3 regions of the Gordonia sp. 852002-10350_SCH5691597 genome follow, and region 1 is predicted to be linked to each of the others. Evidence: predicted binding sites of a transcription regulator. Region 1 holds the regulator's gene; each other region holds the start of a gene.
The links. The regulator LexA, encoded in region 1, represses DNA repair genes until DNA is damaged. The targets are predictions, from matches to a motif close to CGAACANNTGTTCG.

Region 1 (5,809 bases):
GCTCAGTTCGGACGGATCGGTCGTGCGCCCGGCCTCGCCGAGATTCTCGGCGAGATAGGTGATGACGGCGGCGGGATCACTGCCTGCGTCGACATCGAGATGCACCGTCGCTGCGGTGATGATGTTGTCGGACATGGGTTTTCCTTCGATTTCTGTGTGGTCCGGAGAGCGAGTGTTCCGGTTCTGGTCGGTGAGCGTCGTGGCGATTCGTGTACAGGAACTGGAGGCTGTGGGGGTCACGTGATCGGGGCGGCTCCTGAGAGTTCGACGACATCGACCGAGTCGACGTCGACCTGTGCCGGAAGTGGCGGCTGCGTCCCTGCCAGCCCGGCGGCCGCCGAGCCGTAGGCGACTGCCGTGCGGAGACGATCGGGTTCGGAGGCGCCCGCCGTGTACGCGATGAGGTACCCGGCCAGCGATGCGTCGCCTGCTCCGACGGTGCTGCGCGGCACGATCGGCGGGGGAGTGGCCAGCCAGCTACCCTCAGCGGTCGTGAGTACCGCACCCGCCGCACCGAGGGTCGCGAGTACCGCTCCCTGCGTGGTGGCGATCAGCGTTCGCGATGCCGTCACGACCGGCAGGTAGTCGCCCGAGGCGACGGCAGCGGCCAGTTCGGCAGGGTCGATACCACTGACCTCGGCGAGTTCTTCGTCGTTGGGTTTGATCAGGTCGACGGGACCCGACATCGCCGCGCCCAGGGGTGCGCCCGACGTGTCGATCGCCACGCGGCGTCCGCTGTCGACGAGGCGGTCGGAGATGCGGCGATACCAGTCGTCGGGAACTCCCGGCGGAATCGAGCCACACAGCGCCACCCACGACGCGTCCTCGACGCCCTCGAGTACGAGCGCTGTCAGTTCGTCGAGTTCTGCAGGCGTGAGGGTGTGACCGGGCGCATTGATCTTCGTGGTCGTCCCGTCGTTCTCGGCCACCGTGATATTGGTTCGGATCTGACCGTCGATGTCGACCGTGCGGTACGGCAGTGCGACGGCGTCGAGGGCCGTGAGCAGCGGGTCGTCGGCGTGCGCGGGTAGTACCGCGACGGTGGGGATGCCGGCTTCCGCGACGACGCGGGACACGTTGACGCCCTTGCCGCCGGGCTCGACCCGGGTGGAGGTACTGCGTTGCACCTCGCCCCGCATCAACGGTCCTGTGATCTCCAGGGTGCGGTCGAGACTCGGGTTGGCTGTGACTGTGAGGATCATGCGATCACGACCTCGATGCCGTGTGCCGAGAGCGCCGCCGAGAACTCGGGGTCGATGCCGTCGTCGGTGATCAGGACGTCCACCTCGTCGAGCGGAGCGAACGAGCTGAAGTCCTCGCGACCCATCTTCGACGAGTCGGCCAGCACCACGACGCGCTGCGCGGCAGCCACGATGGCCGACTTGACCGAGGCTTCTTCCGCGTCGGGGGTGGACAGGCCGTGGCCCTCACTGATCCCATTCGTGCCGACGAAGGCAACAGATGCCCGCATCTTTCCGAGTGCTGCGACGGTCTCGGCGCCGACCGCAGCCTGCGTGAGCCCACGGACCCGACCGCCGACCATGAGCAGGGTGGCCCGTTCGTGTGCGGTGAGGGCCTGCCCGAGCTGGAGGCTCGTCGAGATCACCGTGAGCCTGCGATCGGCGGGCAGCAGCTTGGCGGCCTGGTAGGTGGTGGTTCCGGCATCGAAGATGACCGATCCACCGTCCGAGGGCAGAAACCGAATCGCACCGCGGGCGATCGCTGCCTTCTCTGCGGTGTGGGAGGACTCGCGTTGGGCGAGTCCCAGCTCGTTGACTACCTCGACCGTCCCGGCCTTGACTGCTCCGCCGTGGACGCGCTGCACGCTACCGCTGCGCTCGAGCACTGCGAGGTCGCGGCGCACGGTTTCACTCGTCACGTCGAACCTGTCGGCGAGAGCTGTCACGGATGCGCGACCGTGCGCGCGCACCTGATCGGCTATTGCTCGCTGTCGCTCTTCGGCGTACACCTGTCGACTCCGATCTGTGGTGTGTGGCTCACCTTCCGGCGAACCATCTGTGGGGTCTGTGTTCTGTGGATCTGGCTTCTGCGGATCTGTGTTCTGTGGATCACCGCGTGATTGGTTCTGTGTGGGATTCGATGTTGATATATCTGTGTTTACGCCCGTGTGTGTTGACAAGTCAAGCGTTTCGAGTAACTTTGATCACAGAAATTCACGACGCCGGGTATTCCTCACAGATCACCGCACCCGGCCGATCGACCCGGAAGGCAGCAGACGCAATGGAGAATCACCTGGTAACGGAGAATCGGGTCACCATGAACGGTCAGGGAGAGTTGACGGGAACACCCGTCGTCGCGGGGTTTGCCTACGGGCCGGTGTTGTGGCCGGGTGGGCGCGTCGAGTACGACGAGACGTCACTCGGCACTGATCGCGTCCTCGCCGAGGGCGAGCGGGACACGGAGTCGGAACGTCTCGTCGCCGCCGCGGCAGTCGTCGCGGGCAGACTGCGTGATCGCGCATCACACGCGTCGGGAGCTGCGGCCGAGGTTCTTGCCGCGACCGCCGGGTTGGCCGAGGATCGGGGATGGATCGGTGCGGCAAAGTCCCGTGTCTCGAAGGGGGCGTCGGCACCTGCTGCCGCAGTCGCGGCCACGGCGCAGTTCTCCGAGATGTTCGCCAAACTCGGCGGGTTGATGGCAGAGCGGATCACCGACCTCAACGACGTGCGTGACCGGGTGGTCGCCGAGTTGCTCGGCCGGCCGGAGCCGGGAATTCCGACGCCGAGCCAACCGTCGATCCTCTTCGCGGACGACCTCGCTCCCGCGGATACCGCGGGGCTCGATCCCGCTGTGATCGTCGGGCTGGCCACGCGTCTCGGCGGACCGACCAGTCATACCGCCATCATCGCGCGTCAATTGGGCATCCCGTGCGTGGTCGCCGTGGCTCGATTGAGTGAGATCACCAGCGGCACAATGGTTTTGCTCGACGGCGGTGCGGGGTCGATCACCGTCGAACCGGAGGAGTCCGAGGCGCGCGAACTCGTCGAGCGCAGTGTTGCGGAGGCAGCGCTTGTTGCTGCGTGGCGTGGCCCTGGCCGGACTGCTGACGGCACCGACGTCGCCATCCTGGCGAATGTCGCCGATGGTGTGTCGGCGCGTCGCGCGGCCGATGCGCCGGTCGAGGGGATCGGGCTGTTCCGCACCGAGTTGGCATTTCTCGACCGGGCAGAGGAACCCGATGTCGACGAGCAGACACGTCTGTACCGCGACGTGTTCGAAGCGTTCGCGGGCCAGAAAGTCGTCATCAGAACGCTCGACGCCGGTTCGGACAAGCCGCTGGCCTTCATCGAGCACCCGGACGAGGCGAACCCCGCACTCGGCGTACGCGGTAACCGAATCGGCGATGACCACCCCGAAATCGTGCGAACTCAGCTCGACGCGATCGCGCGCGCGGCAGAAGAATCCGGTACGACGCCGTGGGTCATGGCACCGATGATCGCCACGGCCGCGGAGGCCGCACAGTTCGCCGATCTCGTCCGTCAGCGTGGTCTGACGGCTGGAGTGATGATCGAGATCCCGGCTGCGGCGATCCTGGCGCCGGCGATTCTGGCTGAGGTCGACTTCGTGTCGATCGGAACCAACGACCTCACGCAGTACACGATGGCGGCCGACCGGATGTCGGCAGAACTCGCCGAACTGACCGACCCGTGGCAACCCGCGGTGCTCGCACTCATCTCTCAGGTCGCGACGGCCGGCGCCCAGCAGGGCAAGCCCGTCGGCGTCTGTGGTGAGGCCGCGGCCGACCCGTCGCTCGCGTGTGTGCTCGTCGGACTGGGAGTCACCTCGCTGTCGGCGGCTCCGGCCGCGACAGCAGCAGTCGGGGCGAAGCTGTCGACGGTAACCATGGAGCAGTGCCGGACCGCGGCAGCTGCCGCGCTTGCGACCTCGAGTCCGGCACTCGCCCGACGTGCCGCTGCCGAAAAACTCGACCACTGATATAGGCCCCGCTGGTCAGTGACCTGCGGGGCCAGGTTCAGTGCATCACACCCGACGCATGACCGTCACGACCTTGCCGAGGATGGCGGCGTCGTCTCCGGGGATCGGATCGAAGAGCGGGTTGTGCGGCATCAGCCAGACGTGGCCGTCTTTGCGTTTGAAGGTCTTCACCGTCGCCTCGCCGTCGATCATCGCTGCGACGATGTCGCCGTTGTCGGCGACGTTCTGCTGACGTACGACGACCCAGTCGCCGTCGCAGATCGCGGCGTCGATCATCGATTCGCCGACGACGCGGAGCAGGAACAACGAGCCCTCACCGACGAGCTCACGCGGGAGCGGAAAGACGTCTTCGACCGCCTCCTCCGCGAGAATCGGACCGCCCGCCGCGATACGGCCGAGTACCGGAACGAACGTGGGCGTCGGGAGATCTCCGTTGATGGCATCGGAGTGCGGTGCGTCGGGAGCCTCGGAGACGTTGACCGCTCGCGGACGGTTGGCGTCCCGTTTCAGCAGGCCCTTGCGCTCGAGGGTGCGCAACTGGTGAGCGACCGATGAGGTGGAGGTGAGGCCGACGGCGTCGCCGATCTCTCGAATGCTCGGCGGATATCCACGCTCGCGTACCGACTTTCGGATCACATCGAGGACGTCACGCTGGCGACCGGTGAGTGTGGCCTCGGCGACGGCCGGATGGATCGGTGCCTCCTCGCCGCCTTCGCTCTTCTTTCCCTCGACGCTGCGACCGTTGCCCTTGGGCGACGACGGGCTGCGTCGTGACTTCTCTGTCATCGGTTCCGTCCTTCCTGATCTTGAAGCGGCTGCTGTTGTGAACTGGCTGCTGTTGTGAAGCGGGGTGGGTGCGTCTTTCTTCCATCGTCTGGCGCCGACAGTAGCGGAGGCCACGGACAACATCAAACATTTGTTCGACGTGTCGCAGGACTTTGTCGGACCCCTCTGGTAGAACTCGAACATCAGTTCATCGAACGCTTGATCGACCATTGGAGGTAGCGATGACCAGCCTGATGACAAACCCGGTGACCCGCTCGGTTCCCAGCACGTCGAGTGCATCCGTGGCAACACCGCCGACCGCCCGATCTGCACCCCCTCGACCTGAACAAACGCCTCGTTCCCGGGTTCACCGCGCCACGGTGGTCAGTGGACGCGCGCCGTCGAATGCCGTCCGTAGCGAAGAGCTGCGTGTGGCGGGACGTGTTCGAACAAGTGAGGTCCGACGGGCAGCCGGCGCAGACGTCTCGCCGCAGCGTCGACATCGGATCACGTTCGATCACGGCACCTCTACGCGTCCCGCAGGCACGCGATGCGCCGGTGGCGTCGGCGAGCTGGTGGCGGCCCGTCGACGACGGGCTGCGATATTGGCGGTGCTCGCGGGAATCGGTTTGGCACTGACCGTGTGGGTGGTCGGGACCATCGGTGCCGACTACCAGCGGGCGAGCATGCCGGCTTCGACCTCTACGCAGGTGGTCCATGTGCGTTCCGGCGAATCGCTGAGCTCGATCGCGGCGCGGGTCGCGCCCGATATGCCGCGTCAAACCGTGATCGACGAGATCATCGACCTCAACGATCTGCCGTCGAGCGGGCTGCGCGTTGGCCAACCGCTTGTCACACCCGCGTACCGCTAAGCGCTGGCGGTATTCTCGATGTCACAGGGTCCAGTCGGAAACCGACACGGTCACCGCTGCGGTCTCGCTTCCGCCGGTCGTCAGACGATCGGACCACGCCAGACCGACGGAGCCGCTGCGTCCCGAGATTCGCACGAGGACTACATGCGCTGCCCGTTTTGCAAGAACGAAGACACCAAGGTCGTCGATTCGCGTGTCGCCGATGAGGGGCAGGC
Region 2 (5,809 bases), on a different contig from region 1:
CGCCTCCGTCGCCGCCTGCAACGCCGAGGACGTCGACGTCGCCGTCGCCGCTGCGCGTCGAGCCTTCGACGACGGGCGCTGGTCGAAGCTGTCCGCCGGCGAGCGCGGGACGGTACTCATCCGCTTCGCCACCCTGATCGAACAGCATGCCGAGGAACTCGCGACGCTCGTGACGCTGGAGATGGGCAAGGCGATCCGCGATTCGTACGAGGTCGAAGTCCCCGGCGCCGCAGCCGTTTTCCGGTTCTACGGCGAGGTGGCCGACAAGATCCCGGGCGAGTTGCCCCCGACCGCCGACGGCAGCGTCGCCATGGTTCGCCGGGTACCGCTGGGCGTCGTCGGCGCAGTTGTGCCCTGGAACTTTCCGCTCGACATCGCAGCATGGAAGGTCGCACCCGCACTGGCCGCGGGCAACACCGTCGTCCTCAAACCTGCTGAGGAAAGCCCGCTTTCGGCTCTGCGCTTGGCCGAGATCGCGGTCGAAGCCGGGATCCCACCCGGCGTCTTCAACGTCGTGCCGGGCCTGGGCGCCGACGCCGGTCGTGCGCTCGGACTCCACTCCGACGTGCAGTGCCTGACATTCACCGGCTCCACGGAGGTCGGAAAGAAGTTCTTGGCCTACAGCGCAGAATCGAACATGAAGCAGGTCTGGCTCGAGTGTGGCGGCAAGAGCCCCAACCTGGTGTTCGCCGACTGCGCCGACCTCGACGCCGCCGCAGAGATGGCCTGTTTCGGCATCTTCGGCAATCAGGGCGAGGTCTGCTCTGCCAACAGCCGACTTCTGGTGCAGCGCGAAATACTCGACGAATTCGTCGACAAGGTTGTCGAGAAGGCTGGGGCTTACTTGCCTGGCGACCCGCTCGACCCGGCGTCGACAACGGGCGCCATGGTGACGCGCAAGCAACTCGACCTCGTCCTCGGCTTCGTCGATCAGGCGCGCGAAGACGGACGAATAGCACTTGGCGGCAACCGAATCGGCGACGTCGGGTGCTTCATGGAGCCCACCGTCGTCGTCGACCTTCCCGCCGATTCGGCGGTGATGACCGACGAGATCTTCGGCCCGGTGCTGGCGGTGATCGCGTTCGATTCCGAGGACGAGGCAGTCGCCCTGGCCAATGACACTCCGTTCGGGCTTGCAGCATCGGCATGGACCTCGAATCTCGATCGCGCACTGCGGATGTCGGACAATCTGCACGCCGGAACCGTCTCGATCAACACTGTCGACGCCCTTTCTCCCGGAACACCTTTCGGCGGCTTCGGGGCATCGGGGTTCGGTTCGGACCTGTCGGTCCACGCGATCGAGAAGTTCACCGGACTCAAGACGACGTGGATCGCGCGCGGCTGAGAATAACGTCCGCGAGGTAGCTGACACAGCCCGACGGAGCCAAGGGCACCGTGTGTTGTGTCCTCGATCACCGCAGTCCGCGGTCGATCTCCGCCGCTGCGAAAAGCGCTGAAGCAGTCTTCACAATCTCATTAGTTCTTGGCAATTCGGCAAATTGACGCCGAAGTCCGGTGGACCTCGGCTTCATGCTCGGCGACCGTCTGCGCGCCCGGCCCTGAATCCAGCAGGCGTCTTTCTCGATCCAGTTGGGCAACGTCGCAGTTTGACGTTGAACAGGCCACCGACGTGCTTACTGGCGGCGAGTTTCGACTCGGCCGCCTCCTTCAAACGGTCGTGATACATCCGAACCGCCGGCTCACGGGTCTACTGATCGAACTTCCGTGGTGCTCCCATATCCGTCCTCCCGGTGAGATCACGGTTCTGCCGCACCCCGTTCGCTCAGCTTGGCCTGTTCGCGACGCTCTGTAGTCGCGCCACAGCCGTGCGGGGACTTGCGAGCTGAGGCGTCTCCGCGTTGTTCTGGGAGATGAGATCACACCCGAAAGGACACCGCCTCTCATCGAAAGATTGTTCGGATTCTCCTGGCGGATGTCCGTTTCGTCAGGTAGCATAGAACACATATTCGAAGAGGCTGTTTGACTCGATCTCGGCGGCCGATTCTCTGTAGCGATACTTACGGGCGGGGGTGAGAACAGATGGCCACAGAATTTCACGACGAGCAGATCGACGAAAACCCCAGCACGCCTTCCGCTTTGGCTTCAACCGTGCCAGGTTCGGCCGATGCCGCGGTGGCTGAGCAACTGTCACGTCTGTCAGCAGCCTTGGACACGTTGGCTGAGGTTGATGCGTCGGCGCTGTCGGACGGAGTCCTCGTAGAAGCTGCGCAGGTTGCCGAGCGGCTGGCTCGGCGCACCTCGGGAGCTGTGACCGACCGTCTGGTGGTCGAGGTGTCTGATCGCAGTGCCGACCGTAGGCTGGGCTACCGCAATCTAAGTGGGTTTTTGGCCAGTCATCTGCACGTCGGTGACCCTGCGGCCAGGTATTGGCTGATCGCCGAAACCGGCACATTCACCTCGATACTGGGTGAGCGAGTGGCCCCGAAGTGTCCAACCCTGGCCGAGCGTGTGGCGCAGGGATTGGTGGCGCCCGCACATGCACGGGCCGTCATCGATGTGCTCAACAAGATCCCTCGCGCCGTTCCGGCAGAGACGCGTGCGGCCGCCGAGGCGCAGATGGCAGATTATGCGACTTCATACACCCCGACTGAAATCAGCAGTCTCGGGGCACGATTGTTGGCCCATCTCGATCCCGACGGCTCACTGACAGACGCCAAAGACCGTAAGCGTCGTCGTGCGTTCTGGGTGAATCGGCAAGATGCGCAACTGATGTCACGGCTGACCGCCGATCTCGATCCGGCCGCACGCGCGCGTCTGGATGCGGTGCTGGACGCGTGGGGCAAACCCGGTATGAACAATCCCGATGATCCCGACTCGCCGTCGGGACCTGTCGGTTCGGCTGATCCCGACCTGCTCCGCGCAGCGGCACAACGTGACGAGCGATCGGCAGCGCAACGCAATCATGACGCCTTCTCTGCGCTGCTGGCTCGTGTGCTCGACTCCGGCATGCTCGGCAAGTCTCATCGCGGGCTGCCGATCCAGGTGATCGTCAAAACCAGTCTCACCGAACTCGAGCAGCAGGCCGGTTTGGCGCAGACCGCCTCCGGAGCGCTACTGCCGATCAAGGATCTGATCGAGATGGCTGCCACCAGCGGCGCGCAGCCATTCCTCGCAGTGTTCGCCGAACACACCAGCGTGCCACTGTATTTGGGTCGATCGAAAAGGATCGCCACCCTCGGACAACGCTTCGCCTCGTTCGCCTCCGATGGCGGCGGGATGTGTTCAGCACCGGGTTGTACCCAACCCGCGTCGCGAGTACAGATGCATCACGCCGCCAAGGACTGGGCGAAGGGTGGACTCACCGATATCGACCAACTGGTGCCCGCATGCGACGTGCACAACAGCAAGGTCGGACCGAATATCGGCCAGTACACAACGCGAATGATCACCGACGGTCCCGACACCGGACGAGTGGCGTGGCGGTTGAACGCCACTCCCGGCATGCCACCCAATCGTGAACATGTGAACCGAATGGCCGACGTGGCCGCCGACTTCCGCGACTATCTCGCCTCCGCGCACACCGGCACCGCGCACACCCACACCGAGCAGATCAACCCCGAACAGATCAACGCCGAACACACCGCGACCGACACCACCGGGCATCCTGCTGGAATTACAACGGCCGGCGGTGCGAGTTCGAGCGGCATGACCGGCGCAGGCGAACCCAGCGTTGGCGGCGCTGCTGTATCGCCACGCCGGAAAACGGATACGCCGAGCGCGTATGAGCAGATCTTCACCGGCGTCGAACTGCGACTGGTGGCGAGCATGCTCACCGACGACACCCCGGCCCGCGAGAAGCGCGCCGACTTCACGTGGAACCCACCCAGACCACTCGAACTCGACCCGGACCCGCCGACGGACCCCGGCGGGCCATCCGACCCCGGCGCGTCACCTGACCCGGACCCGCCGGCCGCCCCCGAATCGCCCGGCGGCGTCGACCCGCCGCTGTATGACGCAGCCTGACTGGCTGCGGCGTCGCCGCCAATCCTGTTGCACCGCAACCCGTCAGCACCCCGCACCGTACATTCGGTGGCGGGGCTGACGTGGTTGGGCGTCGAATCAACCCTGGTCGAATCAACCCTCGCGCGCCAACACCATGCGCAGGGCCATACGCGCGTACGCGGTCCCCAGCATGCTGGGGTCGCGGTGATCTCGACTGGGGAACCAGCGGCACACGTCGACGCACAGCGATGAGATGGCGAGCACCACATCGTCCGGGTCGTCGGCCGCGAACTCCCCGGCCGCGACCCCTCCGGCGACGATGGTCGCGAGGATTGCGGTCGTCTTGCGGCGAACCGCGCTGATCGAACGGTAGTGATCGGCGGTGAGCGCGCCCAGTTCGTACTGGACCACCTTGGCCAGCTCGTGATGCTCCGCCTGCCACCGCGCGAAGGCACTCACGACGTTCTCCAGACGAACCGCGTACGGGTCTGACGGATCGTCGACTTCGCGTAGCGCCTCGTAGACGCTGCGGTGTCCGTCGAGGGCGATCGAGTACAGCAGGTCCTCTTTCGACCGGAAGTGTGGGTACATCGCCGCGGCGCTCATCTTCAACGAGGCAGCGATCTGCCGCGTCGACGTGCCCGCATAGCCGAGTTGGGCGAACGACACAATTGCCGCATCGCGTATGCGCTGCGCTGCAGCCGACTCCCGCGTCGTCACGTCGCCGTCACCCCGTTTCGCTCGTCGAATTCCCGCCTGATGGTTGACCCAAACCGGCACACCAGGCAGTATAAGCGAGTGCTCATAAAATGAGCGACTGCTTAGGACGACGATTCCGTCACGTCGGACTTCGGATCGTGTGACCCGATCGTGGTGTCGAGCAGTCAGCAATACGCTGCCTCAAGGAAAGTGTCATGGCCGAACCGATCTCCAAACGCGACCTCGAATTCATGCTCTACGAGTGGCTCGACGTCGAGTCACTGACCGAGCGCGAACGCTTCGCCGAACACTCCCGAGACACATTCGACGCCGTGCTCGAACTCGCCGCCGACCTCGCGACCAAACGCTTCGCGCCGGTCAACCGACTCGGCGACACCCAGGAGCCCTACGTCGGCGACGACGGTGCCGTCGTCTTGCCCGACGAAATCCAGTCGGGCATCGCCGAGTTCATCAAGGCGGGCCTGGGCGCGGGCTCGTTCGACGAATCGCTCGGCGGCATGCAATTGCCGAGCGTCGTGAGTCTCGCTGCGCAGTCGTGGTTTCAGGCGGCGAATGCAGGCATGTCGTCGTACTCGTTCCTCACGATCGGCAACGCCAATCTGATCGCCGAGTACGGCACACCAGAACAGATCGACACCTGGGTTCGCCCCATGGTCGAGGGACGCTACTTCGGCACGATGTGCCTGTCCGAGCCGCAGGCCGGATCCTCACTCGCCGACATCACGACCAAGGCGACACCGACTGACGACGGCACCTACCGCATCACCGGAACCAAGATGTGGATCTCGGCAGGCGACCACGAACTCGGTGAGAACATCGTGCATCTCGTGCTCGCCAAGGCTCCGGGCGGCAAGCCGGGAGTCAAGGGCATCTCGCTGTTCATCGTTCCCAAGTACCTGCCGGACGGCACCCGCAACGACGTCGCACTCGTCGGCCTCAATCACAAGATGGGCCAGCGCGCGACCACCAACTGCCTCCTCAACTTCGGCGACGGCACCTACCGCACTGAACAAAACTCCGGCGCGGAATCCACCGGCGCTGGACAAAACCCGCCCGCTCACTCCGTTCCCGGCGCGGTCGGCTACCTGGTTGGCGAGGAGCACAAAGGCCTCCAGTACATGTTCCA
Region 3 (5,809 bases), on a different contig from region 1:
CAGCTCGTGCTCGATCTGCCGGTAGGCCGCCGGATGTTGGGCTGGTGTCCCATAGCGGCGTCGCGCGCGGGTCATGGTGAGATGCCGTAGCCAACTGGACTCCGTGTGCCCGGCCGGCACGTCGAACGGCGGCAACTGCGGCGCGATCAATCCGAGTGAGAATGCGCAGTCGTCGGCGAGGTCTGCCGCGGCGGCGATGGCGTCAGGATGCGCGGGCAGCAGGCGCATCATCTCGTCGCCGCTGCGCAGATGCGCACCGCCGACCCCCGGCATCCAGCCCGCGATGGTCTCGATGTCGGTGCGGGCACGGACCGCCGCCATCGCCAGCGCGAGGCGTCGACGGCGCGGCCCCGCGAAGTGTGCCCCCGACGTCGCGACGGTCGGCAGCCCGAATCGTCGCGCGAGGTCGGCGAGTACCGCATTGCGCTCGTCATCGTCGGGCAGGCCCTGAGCAGTGAGTTCGACGACGACGTCGTCGCGTCCGAACCGCTCGACCACTCCGCCAAGAGCGGCCTCGGCAGCACCGATACCCGCCCGATCCAACGCTCGGCGAACCGCGCCCTTGCGACAGCCCGTCAGGATCACCCAGTGGCCTGCGTCGCGGGTCAGCCGGTCGACGTCGTAGCGCAGCAGCCCCTTCTCACCACCGGACATGTGGGCGTCGGCAATGATTCGTGACAACCTCCGATAGCCCTCACTGTCACGCGCGAGGACCAGCAGATGCTCACCGGCCGGATCGGTCACCCCGGTCCGGGTCACGTCGGGCTCCAGGGAGAGTTCGGCACCGAACACCGTCGGCATCGCGAATTCCTTTGCGGCCTCGGCGAATCGGACCACGCCGTAGAAACCGTCGTGGTCGGTGATCGACAGACCGGTCAGGTCGAGTCGGGCCGCCTCCTCCACCATCTCCTCGGGCATCGACGCCCCGTCGAGGAAGCTGTAGGCACTGTGCGCGTGCAGTTCGGCGTAGCGCACCGACGAGCGCTCGCGTGCAACCTCCGGTGCGGTGTAGGCACCCCGCTTGCGCGACCACGCGGGGCTGTCGTTGCCGTCGCCGGGTTGCTCGGGACCGAAGAACTCCCCCGGCCGACCGCCTTTCGGCGAGCGCCCCGACAGCACTCGCTCCATCTCCCGCCAGGTCGGCGGGCCCTGGTTCCAACCCACCCGTCCATCATAGAACATACGTTCGACAGACGGTGAGTGGTGGGCTGCCCCCTCGCCTCGCCGACGACAGTCCCTGCCACCCGACTTTGAATATGTGTCGAACTGAAGGATGTGGGTGCTGCAGCACCCACATCCTTCGATTGGACCCACATCCTCGCTCAACTCGACGACGTTCGGCACTCGCTCGTTGCGGCGAGACCGCACCATCAGTCTGCCGACACCGCTCTCGGAATCCGACGATCCACCAACGTCATGGCGATCAACACCGATCCGATGACCACGATCGCCCAGCCCGCGACGTGTAGTCCACCGTCGGTGGCGCGGGCCCCGAAGGCGATACCGATGAGGCTCGACGAGAAGATCGCCCCGAAGTACATGAACGTTCTGTACAGACCCGACGCCACGCCGATCGACTCCGACGGGCTCTGCGTGTAGAGCGTCGCCTGGTTGGCGTAGCCGCTCAATCCGTTGGCTACGCCGAACAGGAAGGTCATCGTGAGCAGGATCCACAGCCCAGAGGAATGATGGATCGCCACGGCGGTGACACCGGCGCCGACAAAGCAGAAACCTGTGAGGATCAACGGAATTCGCACCCATCCGTGCGTCGAGTTGACCCGCGCACACACGACACTGAGCGCGGAGTACGGGATGAGGATGAGGCCGACCTGCGCGGCCGTGTAGCCCGCGGACTGCTCCATCCACTGGCTGATGCCGTACATCGCCGTGTACGAGCCGAGCCCTGCCAGCATCTGGCGCAGGTAGGTGCGCACCAACGGGGAGTTGGCCGCGAGCATCCGTACGTCGATGAGCGGTTGTGCAGCACGTAGTTCCCAGAGGAACAGCAACAGCCCCGATACGGCGACGATGACGAGCAACCACCACCGCGGTTCTGGCAGGCGCGCCAAGAACTCGAGTGTCACAACGACGGTCACCGCGAAAAGCACTACCCCCACGACGTCGACGACGCGGACAAGACCCCGGACACCACCTACATGGACCGCCCCGTCGCGGGGAATACTGCGCAGCGCCCACGCGATGGTGACCAGTGCAACGGGGATGTTGACGAAGAACACAGCGCGCCAGCCGAACACACCGGTCAGTACACCGCCGAGGGGCAGACCGATGACGGCGATCACCTGGGCGGCGATCGAGAACCCGCCGAGTATCCGGCTCGGCACGCCGGTGCCGAAGGAGTCGGCTCGCGACCGCACGAGCGCCATGGCCGTGGGATACGCCGCAGAGGTGCCGATGCCGATCAACGCACGGGAGAGCAGAAGACACCAGAACGCCGGCGCGGCGGCACCGATGACACCGGCGATCAGCAGGATGACCAGCCCGGAGGCGAAGACGCGACGAGGACCGAATACCGTCGCGAGTTTGCCCATCGTCGGTTGTGCCACTGCGCTACACAGGTAGAGCACTGAGATCAGAATCGTCGTCTGGGCCGGACCCCGATGGAAGTCGACGCCGATCCCGACGAGCGCGGTGGCGATCATGGAACTGTTGATCGGGTTGAGTGTCGACCCCATCAACAGTGGCCCGGTGAATCTCCAGCCGAAGGGATTGCGCTGTGCCACACCGGCGTCGCCGGTGGCCACGGCACTCACTGAGCTGTGGCGTCGAGGAGTTCGAGAAGCTCTGCGGTCGAACCTGTCTCGGCGATCTGGGGGAACACCTCGCGCACGCTGTGCGCGTGACGCTCCCCGTCGGAATCGGTCATCGCATCGGTCGGCAACGTCACGTTGAACCCCGCTTCGTGTGCGTCACGCGCCGTCGATTCGACGCCTGCGCCACTGGCGATCCCGACGACGGCGACCTGGGTGACCCCCCTGGAACGCAACTCCTCGAGGAGACCGGTACCCGCGAATGCGCTACGCGAATGTTTGGTCACCACCAGATCGTCTGGCTGGGGGGCGAATTCGTCGATGAGCTCGGTCCCCTCCGTCGGCAATTGCGGCCTCGCCGATCCAGAGTTGCGGTCCGTCCGGCCGGGAGGCACGGCGTCGACGTTGACCATCACCACGAGGTGGCCATACTTATGGAACCTGTCGACCAATTGCCCCGCGCGGTCGACGATTTCCGACGCCGGGTACGGTGCGAGATTGTCGCGCAACGCGATTCCACGTTGCATGTCGATGACGATCAGCGCGACCCGCGGGTCGAGAGCTGTCATTGCCATGGATTCCTCCTTGATCGAAGCGACTGTCAGGACTCCGCCACACGGCGGAGAAGCTCTGTTGCGGTGGCGATCTGCGCCCATTCCTCGTCGGTGAGAACCTGCCCGAGCCGATCAGCGAGCCAGTCCTCGCGAGCCAATCGTCCACGCGCGTAGGTCTCGCGGGCCTTGTCCGAAAGATCAAGGAGCGTCTTTCGACGATCCTTCGGATGAGGCGTCCCGATGATGAGTCCCTGCTCGAGCAGTGCCGCAACCGTCGTCGACATCGACTGCGGGCGAACACCTTCGGCTCGGGCGAGGTCGTTCACTGTCGACGGTCCCCCACGTTCGAGCCTGCCGAGCACGTTGGTCTGCGACCGCGTGAGATCCCCGATCGGGCCCTGCGCGCGGAGTCGGCGATTGAGCGCCGCCAGCACGGGGCGCAGGGTCGCGGCAATCTCGGCGGGATTCTCAGACATATAGTGAGTCTAGCAAATAGTCAGTCAACTGATAAGGTTCCTGACAGAAAGGGAGATTTCAGACAACTCTCCCGCCGACCCTGGGTATCCCAGGGCCAACAACTCCCCGTGGTGACGTTGCCATTTGGTGATGTAAGTGTCAGGGTGAATCCGAGCACTTCTTACCGCGGAGTAAGAAGGCGCGAGTCCGCAGTTGCCAGCCGGCCGGAGGAACAGATGACCACGTATTTCATCACCGGAGGGACCGGGTTCATCGGACGCCGGGTGATCGAACGACTGCTCGCCGCAGACCGGGGCGCCCACGTCTACGCGCTGGTCCGCTCGGGATCACGCGCACGATTCGACGAGATGTTCGCCGACGCTCCCCCGGATCGACTGCATCCGATCGCCGGGGAACTCACCTCGCCCGGGCTGGCCTTGTCTGGCACAGAGTTGCCCGAGATCGACCACGTCATCCACCTCGCCGCGATCTACGACATGACCGCCGACGCCGAGGCCCAGCAACGTGCCAATGTCGACGGCACCGCGCGCGTCGTCGACTTCGCCGTCGAACACGACGCGATGCTGCACCACGTCTCGTCGATCGCTGTCGCCGGTGACTATGCGGGCGCCTTCACCGAGGACGATTTCGACCTGGGGCAGGGGTTTCCGACGCCGTATCACCGCACCAAGTACGAGGCGGAGAAGCTCGTCCGCGAGCGGGAGGGACTGCGCTGGCGGGTGTACCGGCCGTCGGTCGTGGTCGGCGATTCGCGTACCGGCGAGATGGACAAGGTCGACGGCCCGTACTACTTCTTCCCCCGATTGGCGCTCCTGGGACTCCTGCCGTCGGGTATTCCACTGCCGATGCCAGACCTGGGTCGGCTCAATCTTGTACCCGTCGATTTCGTGGCGCAATCCATCGCAACCCTCGTCGACGACGAGCCTGAACGCAGCTGCGAGGTGTTTCATCTCGGCGATTCGCGGGACCGCGGTGTCATCGGCATGTACAACGCGCTCGCTCCTGCGATCGGTTCACCCAAAGGTGTTGGCGTGGTGAGCAATCGGATCGTCGCCCCTGCTATCGGGCTGACCGGATTCGGGCCGCTACGTCCAATCCGCGATCTTGTCGCGTTACAGGAGGGCATCCCACCCGCACTGCTCGACGGCATGCGAATGACGGCGGACTTCCGTGCCACACGAACCCTGGCACGATTGAGTGGCCGCGGCGTCGAACTTCCTGATCTCGACGACTACGGACCACGCCTGTGGGAGTACTGGACCACCCATCTCGACCCGGCACGGCACCGCAGGCGTGATCCGCGCGGACCGCTCGTCGGTAAGCACGTGTTGGTCACTGGCGGGTCGAGCGGCATCGGCAAGGCCACCGCCCGGATGTGCCTCGAACGGGGTGCCGACGTCTACGTGATCGCCCGCAGCGCAGACGAATTGGCCTCCGCGGTCGCCGATCTCAATGCATCGCAGTCGAAACCGGGCATTCCGCCCGGACGTGCTTATTCCTATCAGTGCGACATCACCGACGAGGAGGCGGTGCGGACACTGGTGAAGTCGGTCATCGCCGACCACGGTCACGTCGATGTCCTGGTCAACAATGCTGGGCGCTCGATTCGTCGATCAACGCTCAATTCCGTTGAGCGCTCGCATGATTACCACCGGGTGATGGCGGTCAACTACTTCGGAGCCGTCAACGTCGTACTCGCACTGTTGCCGCACATGGTGGAACGACAGAGCGGGCATATCGTGAATGTGTCGTCGATCGCCGTGCAGACGCGTGGCGCGCGATTCGGCGCGTACGCGGCATCGAAGGCGGCGCTGGAGGCGTTCAGCGAGTCGACGGGTGCTGAAACCCTCTCCGAACACGTCTCGTTCACCAACGTGCGGCTACCGCTGGTCCGCACGCGGATGATCGCGCCCACCGAGGCCTATCAGAACTCCGCCGGGGTGTGGAGCGTCGACAAGGGAGCGTCGAAGGTGTTGCAGGGCATCGTGACGCGTCCGGCGCGCATCAGTC

Region 2: the regulator LexA is predicted to act here: its motif matches at 1,957-1,970, upstream of A5777_RS08590 (HNH endonuclease signature motif containing protein).
Region 3: the regulator LexA is predicted to act here: its motif matches at 1,176-1,189, upstream of A5777_RS08270 (error-prone DNA polymerase).

What each region holds. Positions count from the first base shown of each region.
Region 1 covers NZ_LZMO01000185.1:16,353-22,161, forward strand. The annotation lists gene A5777_RS13030 (PTS fructose transporter subunit IIABC) at 1-135, opposite strand, end outside; gene A5777_RS13035 (1-phosphofructokinase family hexose kinase) at 237-1,202, opposite strand; gene A5777_RS13040 (DeoR/GlpR family DNA-binding transcription regulator) at 1,199-1,969, opposite strand; gene ptsP (phosphoenolpyruvate--protein phosphotransferase) at 2,242-3,957, shown strand; gene lexA (transcriptional repressor LexA) at 4,003-4,743, opposite strand; gene A5777_RS13055 (LysM peptidoglycan-binding domain-containing protein) at 5,154-5,594, shown strand; gene nrdR (transcriptional regulator NrdR) at 5,739-5,809, shown strand, end outside.
Region 2 covers NZ_LZMO01000115.1:4,071-9,879, reverse strand. The annotation lists gene A5777_RS08595 (aldehyde dehydrogenase family protein) at 1-1,345, shown strand, start outside; gene A5777_RS08590 (HNH endonuclease signature motif containing protein) at 2,041-3,984, shown strand; gene A5777_RS08585 (TetR/AcrR family transcriptional regulator) at 4,096-4,683, opposite strand; gene A5777_RS08580 (acyl-CoA dehydrogenase) at 4,878-5,809, shown strand, end outside.
Region 3 covers NZ_LZMO01000111.1:19,328-25,136, reverse strand. The annotation lists gene A5777_RS08270 (error-prone DNA polymerase) at 1-1,164, opposite strand, end outside; gene A5777_RS08265 (MFS transporter) at 1,371-2,762, opposite strand; gene A5777_RS08260 (cysteine hydrolase family protein) at 2,768-3,343, opposite strand; gene A5777_RS08255 (MarR family winged helix-turn-helix transcriptional regulator) at 3,370-3,798, opposite strand; gene A5777_RS08250 (SDR family oxidoreductase) at 4,015-5,809, shown strand, end outside.